3 regions of the Tepidibacillus sp. HK-1 genome follow, and region 3 is predicted to be linked to each of the others. Evidence: riboswitches for the same ligand, from Rfam matches in the RefSeq annotation. Region 3 holds a riboswitch; each other region holds the start of a gene.
The links. Region 3 has a riboswitch for S-adenosylmethionine ahead of BEN26_RS01540 (methionine ABC transporter ATP-binding protein). Riboswitches for the same ligand answer to the same signal wherever they lie in the genome.

Region 1: it holds a riboswitch for S-adenosylmethionine, as region 3 does, so the genes downstream of both, BEN26_RS00615 (O-acetylhomoserine aminocarboxypropyltransferase/cysteine synthase family protein) here and BEN26_RS01540 (methionine ABC transporter ATP-binding protein) in region 3, are expected to answer to the same signal.
Region 2: it holds a riboswitch for S-adenosylmethionine, as region 3 does, so the genes downstream of both, metX (homoserine O-acetyltransferase MetX) here and BEN26_RS01540 (methionine ABC transporter ATP-binding protein) in region 3, are expected to answer to the same signal.

What each region holds. Positions count from the first base shown of each region.
Region 1 covers NZ_BDGM02000001.1:116,682-119,961, forward strand. Annotated here, with positions in the region: gene leuS (leucine--tRNA ligase) at 1-385, shown strand, start outside; gene BEN26_RS00605 (DUF2533 family protein) at 465-734, opposite strand; gene BEN26_RS00610 (helix-hairpin-helix domain-containing protein) at 812-1,456, shown strand; SAM riboswitch class I at 1,497-1,601, shown strand; gene BEN26_RS00615 (O-acetylhomoserine aminocarboxypropyltransferase/cysteine synthase family protein) at 1,666-2,952, shown strand; gene BEN26_RS00620 (CoA-binding protein) at 3,016-3,280, shown strand, end outside.
Region 2 covers NZ_BDGM02000031.1:13,581-16,860, reverse strand. Annotated here, with positions in the region: gene ptsP (phosphoenolpyruvate--protein phosphotransferase) at 1-77, shown strand, start outside; gene gerQ (spore coat protein GerQ) at 249-656, opposite strand; gene BEN26_RS12905 (cell wall hydrolase) at 674-1,105, opposite strand; SAM riboswitch class I at 1,259-1,365, shown strand; gene metX (homoserine O-acetyltransferase MetX) at 1,475-2,569, shown strand; gene BEN26_RS12895 (homoserine dehydrogenase) at 2,556-3,280, shown strand, end outside.
Region 3 covers NZ_BDGM02000002.1:119,113-122,392, forward strand. Annotated here, with positions in the region: gene BEN26_RS01525 (5'-3' exonuclease) at 141-551, opposite strand; gene BEN26_RS01530 (DUF3055 domain-containing protein) at 630-902, opposite strand; gene BEN26_RS01535 (hypothetical protein) at 986-1,348, shown strand; SAM riboswitch class I at 1,442-1,551, shown strand; gene BEN26_RS01540 (methionine ABC transporter ATP-binding protein) at 1,749-2,780, shown strand; gene BEN26_RS01545 (methionine ABC transporter permease) at 2,770-3,280, shown strand, end outside.

The sequences.
Region 1 (3,280 bases), on a different contig from region 3:
GTTAGTAAACAAAATTTATGTTTATCCAGAGGATGGCAATAAAGGGTTGCTAAAAGAAGCGATTGAAACCACTGTCATTCTACTTGCTCCGATGACACCACATCTGGCAGAAGAATTGTGGCAAATGATGGGACAAAGGGAAAGTATTCATAAAGAAAAATGGCCAACATATCAAGAAGAGTATTTAGTGTTAGATGAAGTGGAAATTGCAGTACAAATCAATGGAAAAATCAAAGGAAAAATGGTTGTTCCGACTTCCTATTCCAAAGAGGAGTTAGAAAAGGAAGTTCTTTCTGATCCAAGATTAGAAGAATGGAAGGCTGGTAAAGAAGTCCGTAAAGTGATTGTCGTTCCAGGAAAACTGGTCAATATTGTTGTTAGCTAATAAATCATAAGAAAGACTACTGGACAAACCAGTAGTCTTTTTGTACAAAAAGCAGGAAATTTATGCTTTTTATCAAATATTAGGAATGTGTTTTCATTTTATTCGCATATGCTGTGAACATTTCCATTGTTACTTCTTTTCGAGAAGGAAGCTGATTCTTTAGTGCGTATCGATTCATTTCATTAGTCCATTGATTTAACTTAGTTAAATCTACATTTTTTCCTATTTTATATTCGGTTAGTAATTCATCTATAATCCGTTCACGCTGCTGATCCATTTGTTTATATACTTCGATGGCATGAACTTTTTCATTTACTTTTTTTGATATTTCCAAATGAACGCTATTCATTTTATCACCTCAACCTTTTGATTCTATTATTTTATATCAATAATTAAAAAAATGCAGTAGTAGAAAGGGGAAGAAGAATGGGAAGTCTCCCAAATATACGGTTTACAAAAAGAGAAAAAGTCTTACTCGGACTGTTGATTATTTTTTTACTTATCATCATTAGTCAATACATCTCTTATCATCAAAAACAGCCACCTACGTTTGCGGATGAACCTTTAGTTGAGTTATCCACCGAAAAAGGGGATACCCCACAAGGAGAAGTAAAGCAAACGGAAATGACAAATCCTAAGAAGATAGTAGTTGATGTGAAAGGAGCAGTAGCAAAACCAGGAATCTACCAATTAACAGAGGGGTCAAGGGTAAAAGAAGCGTTAGATCTTGCTGGAGGGACCTTAGCAAATGCAGATTTAAACCAAGTCAATTTAGCTCAAAAAATCGCAGATGAAATGGTCATTTTTGTCCCTGTTCAAGGAGAAACACTAAATGGTGTATCTTCTGGATTAGGTGTATCTTTTGAATCAAATGCTGAAACAATTTCCATCAACCAAGCAAGTGAAGAAGAGCTGATGCAATTAGATGGAATTGGTCCTGCTAAGGCAAAAGCTATTATAGAATACCGAACAAAACAAGGTAAATTTCAGACGATTGAAGATCTGATGAATGTGCCAGGAATCGGCCAAAAAACTTTTGAACAAATAAAAGAAAAAATTTCAGTGCATTAACAGAATAATGTGTTATAATATTTTACAATTACATAATAAACTCTTATCCAGAGTGGCGGAGGGACTGGCCCGAAGAAGCCCGGCAACCCCACAAGTTAATTGTGAAGGTGCTAATTCCAGCAGACGAAAGTCTGAAAGATAAGAGAATTAGGTTTTACACCTCTTTCTCTTTGAAAGAGGTTTTATTTTTTTCTAAGGAGGAATTAAAAATGACAGAATTAAGGAAAGAAGAGAAAGGACTAGCAACATTAGCAATTCATGGAGGGTATACTGCAAGTAAACACTTAGGGGCGACAAATGTTCCAATCTATCAAACGGCAGCCTACCAATTTGAGAATTCAGAGCATTCTGCTGCCCTGTTTAATATGGAACAAGAAGGTAATATTTATAGCCGAATTAGTAACCCAACAACAGATCTATTAGAACAACGTTTGGCAGCTTTAGAAGGAGGAGTAGGTGCCTTAGTTACTGCTTCTGGACAATCGGCAGCATTATTATCTATTCTTAATATTGCTGAAACTGGAGATGAAATCATTGCTTCCAAAAACTTGTATGGGGGTACCATCACCTTATTTACATATACATTACAAAGATTAGGAATTACGATTCATTTTGTAGATCAAAATGATTTAGATCAATGGCAAAAGCATGTGAATGAAAGAACAAAAGCCTTTTATATTGAGTCCATTAGTAATCCTTCTTTAGATGTTCCAGATATAGAGGAACTAGCTAATTTAGCACATCAAAATGGAGTTCCATTGATTGTGGATAATACATTTGCAACCCCTGTATTATTACGTCCATTTGATTTTGGGGCAGATCTTGTGATCCATTCCACAACCAAATATATTGGAGGGCATGGTAATACGATCGGGGGAGTTGTCGTAGATAGTGGAAAATTTCCATGGGACAATGGGAAATTTAAGCGATTAAGCGATCCAGATCCTGCCTACCATGGACTAAGCTATATAGAACATGTCGGAGAACAGGCATATATTACAAAATTGAAGGCACAATTAAATCGGGATATTGGTGCAACCATGGCACCATTTAATGCATTTCTGTTAATTCAAGGGTTAGAAACGCTTTCTCTTCGCATGGAAAGACATAGTACAAATGCGTTAGCTGTAGCAAACTTTTTATCTCAGCATCCGCAAGTTGAATGGGTGAATTATCCTGGTTTAGAGAATCATTCAACCTATACCTTAGCCAAGAAATATTTAGATCATGGGCAAGGAGGTATCCTGACCTTTGGTGTAAAAGGTGGATATGAAGCAGCAAAACGCTTCATCGATAAGGTTCAATTATTTACCCATGCTGCAAATGTAGGTGATGTTAGATCCTTAGTTATCCATCCAAGTAGTTCAACTCATCACCAGTTAACAAACGAACAAAAGATAGCTGCAGGTGTATCAGATGATTTAGTTCGAGTATCTGTTGGAATCGAAGATATTAATGACTTATTAGCTGATCTTGAACAGGCTCTAGCAGAATAATTATTGACTTATTCCTAAGAAATACAATATTGTATAGGTAAATGATAAAAAGGGGAGCTTTCCATGAGTCTTTTAACAACAAATGAACAAATCAAAGAACTGATTCAAGAAACAAAACGTATCGCAATTGTAGGATTATCCAATAAACCTGATCGTGATAGCTATAGAGTGGCTGAGTATTTATTAAATCATGGTTTTGAGATTATTCCAGTCAATCCAACCATCGATGAAGTATTAGGAGTAAAAGCTGTTGCCTCCTTAAAAGAAATTAAAGGGACAGTCGATATGGTTGATGTATTCCGTCGTGCTGATCAAGTCATGCCTGTTG
Region 2 (3,280 bases), on a different contig from region 3:
AAAAAGTATTACAAATGGAAACAGCTGAAGAAATTAAAGAATATGTAGAGCAAGAAGTGTTAGCCAAATTAAAGTAAAAACAAATCTTGAGCACATGAGCCCTGTAGCGATATGGGGCTTGTTTTTATAATAAATGGATTTCAATGGTTAGCCTTATCTAAAAAAGAGAAAGAAGAAATTGCAAGAGAACTAGAGCCGATGCAAAAATAAAAGGAACACGTTAAAGGTGTCCCTTCTGTTTTAAAAGGCTATAATCTGACAGTTGGAGGAACATAGTTTAGTTCTTCATCGAAAGTGATATAATCAAGATTAACCATCAATAAAAGATAACGTCTTCCAGTTTGTGGATCGCTAATAATAATATGATCGCGACCTGCAGCTTCCACACTACCTTTAAATACTTTGGCATTCCATTCTTTATTGTTTTCAAAAGTCATATAAATCGTTGCAATTTTTCCCAAATTAAGTCTTAAAATATTTTCAATATAAGATTGTTCTGCTGGTAAAAGACCAGGCACATCGATTCCTGTTTCAGGTGATGGTGGAATTGGTACCATTGGTTGTTGTGGTACCATTGGTTGCATGTAATCGGGCATATTCATATCATAGGGATTGATTAAATATGAATCATAATAGTATGGATTGTAAGGATACATCGAAATTCAACTCCTCTTTAATAAGTTCGGTAAACGGAAGGGCAATTACTGTAAGTAGGGTGAAAAAAACAATGGTCTTTATAGCGCCCCGCATTGGGTTGGTTATACCATGTTCTTGGGCACGGACCTAGTGGTTCAAAAAACCATAATGCTCGAGTGGCTGGGTGGTATTTATTACCTCTAATCACTTTTCTTGCTAGTTGGATATCCTGTGTTCTGGCTCTTTGATAGAAATAAGATTTTTGAACCGCTTCAAATCCACCAGGAGATTGGAAAACCATCTGCTTAACTGTCCGAATGTTTTTAAAGTCTAAACAACTAGCACGTACACGGTTAACTCCAACATTACCGACCATTAGCATGCCAAGCTTCCCTTCACCTTCAGCTTCAGCCCTCATTAATCTAGCCAACAGTTTCACGTCTTTTGAATTAGCTTTTATTACAGCCATTGATTCACCCCGCATATATAGGCTTCCATAACAATATATTTAACCTGTGCAGAATAGGTGATTAAAACAAAGGAATCATTTAAAAAAAATCCCTTGACAATCTGTTTTAATGCATTGTATTCTTGTATTAACCATTTAATTTAATAAAGGAAATTCTTATCCAGAGAGGCGGAGGGACTGGCCCTATGAAGCCCGGCAACCGGTTTAAATAAAACGCGGTGCCAATTCCTGCAGAACATTCATGTTCTGATAGATAAGAAGAGCGGCGATCACCATCTCTTCTTGAAGAGATGGTTTTTTAATCCCTCTTCTTAGGAAGGGGATTTTACTTTTTTGGGGGATTTGAATGGATGAAGAGGAGGAGTAAGGATGGCGGTGGCAGAGATCAATCTTCATTATGAGTATGGAAAAATAGAAATTGGAGATTTAATGCTTGAATCTGGAACGATTTTACCACAAGCTCATATAGCTTATGAAAGGGTAGGTTCCATTGGTGCACCTGTTATATTAGTGTGTCATGGTTTGACAGGAAATCAATTTGCTTATGGAAATGATAGGACATCTGGTTGGTGGTCTGGGATGATTGGCCCCTATCAATGGATTGATACGAATGAGTATCAAGTGATTACGACAAACGTGATTGGTGGATGTAATGGTACAACAGGTCCTTTAAGTATAAACCCGGACAATAAAGAGATTTATCGTGCTTCATTTCCCTTTGTTACCATCAGGGATATGGTTCATGCTCAATACAAAGCATTAAGGAAAATGGGTATTGATCATGTGCATGCTGTGATTGGAGGGTCATTAGGTGGAATGCAAGTTTTGGAATGGGGAATTCTTTACCCTACCTTTATGGATAAGCTATTTCCTCTTGCTGCGACTTCTTATTTAAGTGACTATGCCATCGCTTTTAATGCTATGTCCCGCTTTGCTATTATTCATGACCCTAAATGGAATCATGGAAATTATCCATTGGAAGATAAACCTGATCATGGATTAAGTCTTGCACGTATGTTAGGAATGATTACTTATCGTTCACAAGAGTTGTATAATCAACGTTTTCAGAGGAGCCTTCGTAATGAGTGGGGGAATTCCCACGATGAAATTACGTTTGAAATAGAATCTTATCTTAGTTATCAAGGAGATAAATTAACAAAACGTTTTGATGCCAATAGCTATCTATATTTACTTAAAGCGATGGATAGTCATGACATCGGTCGTGGCCGTGGAGGATGGAAAGAAGCCTTGAAATTATTAAAAGCCCCTATGATCGCTATTGCCTATAAAGGGGATTTGCTTTATCCGCCAGAAAGTTTAATGGAGCTAACAGAGGCCTATCGTCAATTAGGAGGTCATGCAAATTTTTATGAGATCGATACGATTTATGGCCATGATGGTTTTTTAGTCGAATTTGATAAATGGGGATCGATTGTAAAGGAGGGTTTATATGGAATCGATTAAGGTAGCCTTACTAGGTTTGGGTACGGTGGGAACTGGTGTATATCAAACGATCATTTCCCATCAAAAACAATTACAACATATCTTAGGCAAGTCTGTTGAAGTCGTTGCGATTTTGATTCAGGATATAGAGAAGAAACGAGTTTTGGAGATGAGGGATTCTATTCTCGTTACAACGAATTATCAGGATATTTTACAATTACCTAAATTAGACGTAGTCATTGAAATGATAGGGGGAAGAGATCCTGCCTATCAATATATCATTCAGGCACTCTCAAAAGGTTGTCATGTGATTACAGCAAATAAAGAATTAATGGCATTTAATGGAGCTGAATTAAAGGAAATCGCGAAACAATATGGGGTAATGCTAGCCTTTGAAGCTAGTGTAGCTGGTGGAATTCCTATTATTCGGACGATTAAACAATTGCTTCAAGTGAATCAAATTACAAAAATCCAAGGGATTATAAACGGGACTTCGAATTATATTCTGAGTCAAATGAGGAAAAAACGAATTTCCTTTAAACAGGCGTTAAAGGAAGCACAAGCAGCAGGTTTTGCAGAAGCAGATCCTACAAATGATATTGAAGGCTGGGATGCTTTTTATAAATTAATGGTTTTAAGTGACATCATCTTTCCTGAACGACCAAACTGGACTTCAGTGAAAAAGATTGGTGTCTCGGAGGTTACGCTGGAACAATTGGCTCTTGTTGAAGA
Region 3 (3,280 bases):
TTCATGGCTTAATGGGTGTTAGGGTTATCATAAAAGTGAATGGAATATACTTTGTAGGGATATAGCATGGAGCTAGTAAATTGGGATTTGCTGCAATAAAGCATTCATTTCTAGCTCAATTAGTTTTGCTTTGGCTCTTTCTAAAGGAATACGATAATAAGCATCATGATTACACTTGTGTGTTCATTGACTAATTGTAATGCATCCCCATCACCTGTAAGTAAATAGACATGAAGTTCAGGGGAGGCAAACTGTTGGGAAATACTCCCCATTATATCATCTGCTTCATATCCATCGATCGAGATCAGCGGGATACCAAAGGCTTGAAGGACTTCTTGGATTGTTTTATTCCCAGTATCATTAGCAATAATTGCATAATCAGGTTTGAAGGTATGTAGAGCATGGAAAAAATACCTTAGATATTGGTAAATCGCATTTGTAGGAATTCCGGTACTTGTTTGCATGATTCGTCCAGAGGTAGCAGTTGCGTAAAATCCACGGAATAGTAAGGCTAAGTTGTCTACAACCAAAAGTTTTTGTTTGTTTTCCATTTTTAATAAAACCTCCTAATCAACTGTATTATTGTAATACAAATTGGAAAAGGAGGTAAAGATACAAATTTTTCATCATCAATAATATTGAATTAAATAGTCATAAAGATCTTTTGCTTCTTCTTCCGTGATTTGATAAGCTTCTTCTAAAAAGCCTGGTTCTTCTAAATCATCTTTGCCAATAATCGCGGTTATACCAGATTGAATATTGATCACTAAATTTTTACCGTAAAAACGACCGGTGTGAATGATGGCCAAATCAAACTTTGAATTTGAGGCACCAACAAAGCTAATATATTTAATCTCTGTTTTTTCTGTTTCTTCATAAAGGATAAACATCTTCTCATTCATCTAGTTTCAATCCTTTCGCTGGATATTTTCACAAGTATTATATCAAGTTTTTCCTTTAAATATGAAATTGGGGGTTTTTGTAAGTGAACTTGAAACAATTGGAATCTTTTATCCATGAAGTTACGGATGAGGGTTATATTCTTAACCTTTGGGAACCCATGATGAAGGAATGGACAATCTCTTCTACTAGACAAGTTTTAACGGAACATGATAAAGAAGATCAGATCGATTTTGAACGGTTTATTAGCAAGATGATGGAAATGGAAAGAGCATGCATGGAAGAGAAAGACCAACGGCCAACAGTTATTATGAGAAAAGACTTTCGCGAATGCAAGGTAGAACTTCAAAAAGCAAATGGAGAAGTGTGGGTATATATTCTTCAACCTTATGGTTATCAAGGAACTTGGGAAATCTTTAGGGTAGATCGGAAAAAGAAAGGGTTTTGAACCAAAAAAGTTTAGTGATGAATTTATGTTGACAATTGTTTTTTCATGCTTTAATATACTAATCATTCCAAGTAAAAAATTGAATAGCAAATCTTCTTATCCAGAGAGGTGGAGGGACTGGCCCTTTGAAACCTCGGCAGCGGGTTCTCCTTATGAGAATACTGTGCCAATTCCTGCAAGCTTAAAAGCTTGGTAGATAAGAAGAGTGGACTCATTTTGTATGTGAACCCTCTTCTTATCGTGTGTAAGAAGAGGGTTTTTTAATGTTAAGGAATGTATAACTTTCTTTTCATTATTGGAATGGGATCCCGCAAAAGTAATCGGAATATGCAATGAACAAAAGCGTCACTTTTGTGGGCTATCTTACATGTCTAAATTGTACAGAAGAAGGAGGATCGAGATGATTAAATTAGAAAATATAACGAAAGTCTATCATAGTGGTGGACAAAAGATTGAGGCTCTAAAAGGAATCAACTTAGTTGTTGAACATGGAGAAATCTTTGGCGTGATTGGTTTTAGTGGAGCAGGTAAAAGTTCACTACTTCGCACCGTCAATTTGTTAGAAAAACCAACAACTGGGAAAGTCATCGTAAAAGATCAAGATTTGACTAGTTTATCTAAAGCAGAATTAAGGAAGGCAAGACAGAATATTGGTATGATCTTCCAACATTTTAATCTATTGAACTCAAGAACTGTTTTTGGCAATATCGCTTATCCCTTGAAATTAGCAAATATGCCAAAAGAACAAATCAAGAAGAAAGTAGAAGAATTGTTAACATTCGTTGGATTAGAAGATAAAGCAGACTATTACCCTGATCAATTATCTGGTGGTCAAAAACAACGAGTTGGGATCGCAAGGGCACTGGCCACAGAACCTGAAGTATTATTATGTGATGAGCCTACTTCAGCACTTGACCCGCAAACAACGATGTCTATTCTTGAATTATTAAAGCGAGTTAATCGCGAATACAATATCACCATTTTGATGATCACTCATGAAATGAATGTGATTCGGGAAATATGTGATCGAGTTGCAGTGATTGAAGATGGTCAGATTGTGGAACAGGGCAGTATTTTTGAGGTGTTTGCCACACCAAAAACTCAAACTGCAAAAAACTTTGTAAGTACAGTAATGCATGATGAAATTCCTCAATCAATTAAAAAACTTCTTGAAAACCAAGATGGTGAAAGACAAATCCATCGCATTGTTTTTGTAGGAGATACGGCAGGAAAACCCATTTTATCTCAAGTTTCTAAACGGTTTAATGTTGATATCAATGTATTATTTGGTCACATCACAGAATTACAAGAGGTTCCATTTGGTAATTTGATTGTGGAGTTTCGTGGAGCTCAATCGGAAATTAACAGAGCGATCATGTATCTAAATCAATCAACCGTAACGGTAAAAGAGGTGTTGGCAGATGCAAGTTGATTGGAATAACCTTTGGCCAAAAATTTCTGAAGCCTTGGTAGAAACTTTAACCATGGTTGGTTTTTCTTTAGTTTTTGCACTTTTTATCGGTTTTCCATTGGGGATAGCTCTTGTTGTCACGAGAAAAGGAAATCTTTTGGAAAATACAGTCGTATTTACGATTTTAAATGCGATTATCAATGTGTTTCGTTCGGTTCCCTTTATTATTTTAATGGTAGCAATCATTCCGCTTACTCGTTTGATTGTAGGAACCTCAATCGGAACAGCAGCAGCTATTGTTCCACTGGTTTTTTATTCAGGACCTTATATTGCTAGATTAGTTGAACAATCTTTATTAGAAGTTGATCCAGGAGTAATTGAAGCAGCAGAAGCAATGGGTGCAACACCTTGGCAAATTATTTTTACTATCCTTCTACCTGAAGCGCTAGCATCCATTGTCCTTGGCATTACGATTGCTATTATTGGTTTAGTAGGGGCATCAGCAATGGCAGGAGCTGTTG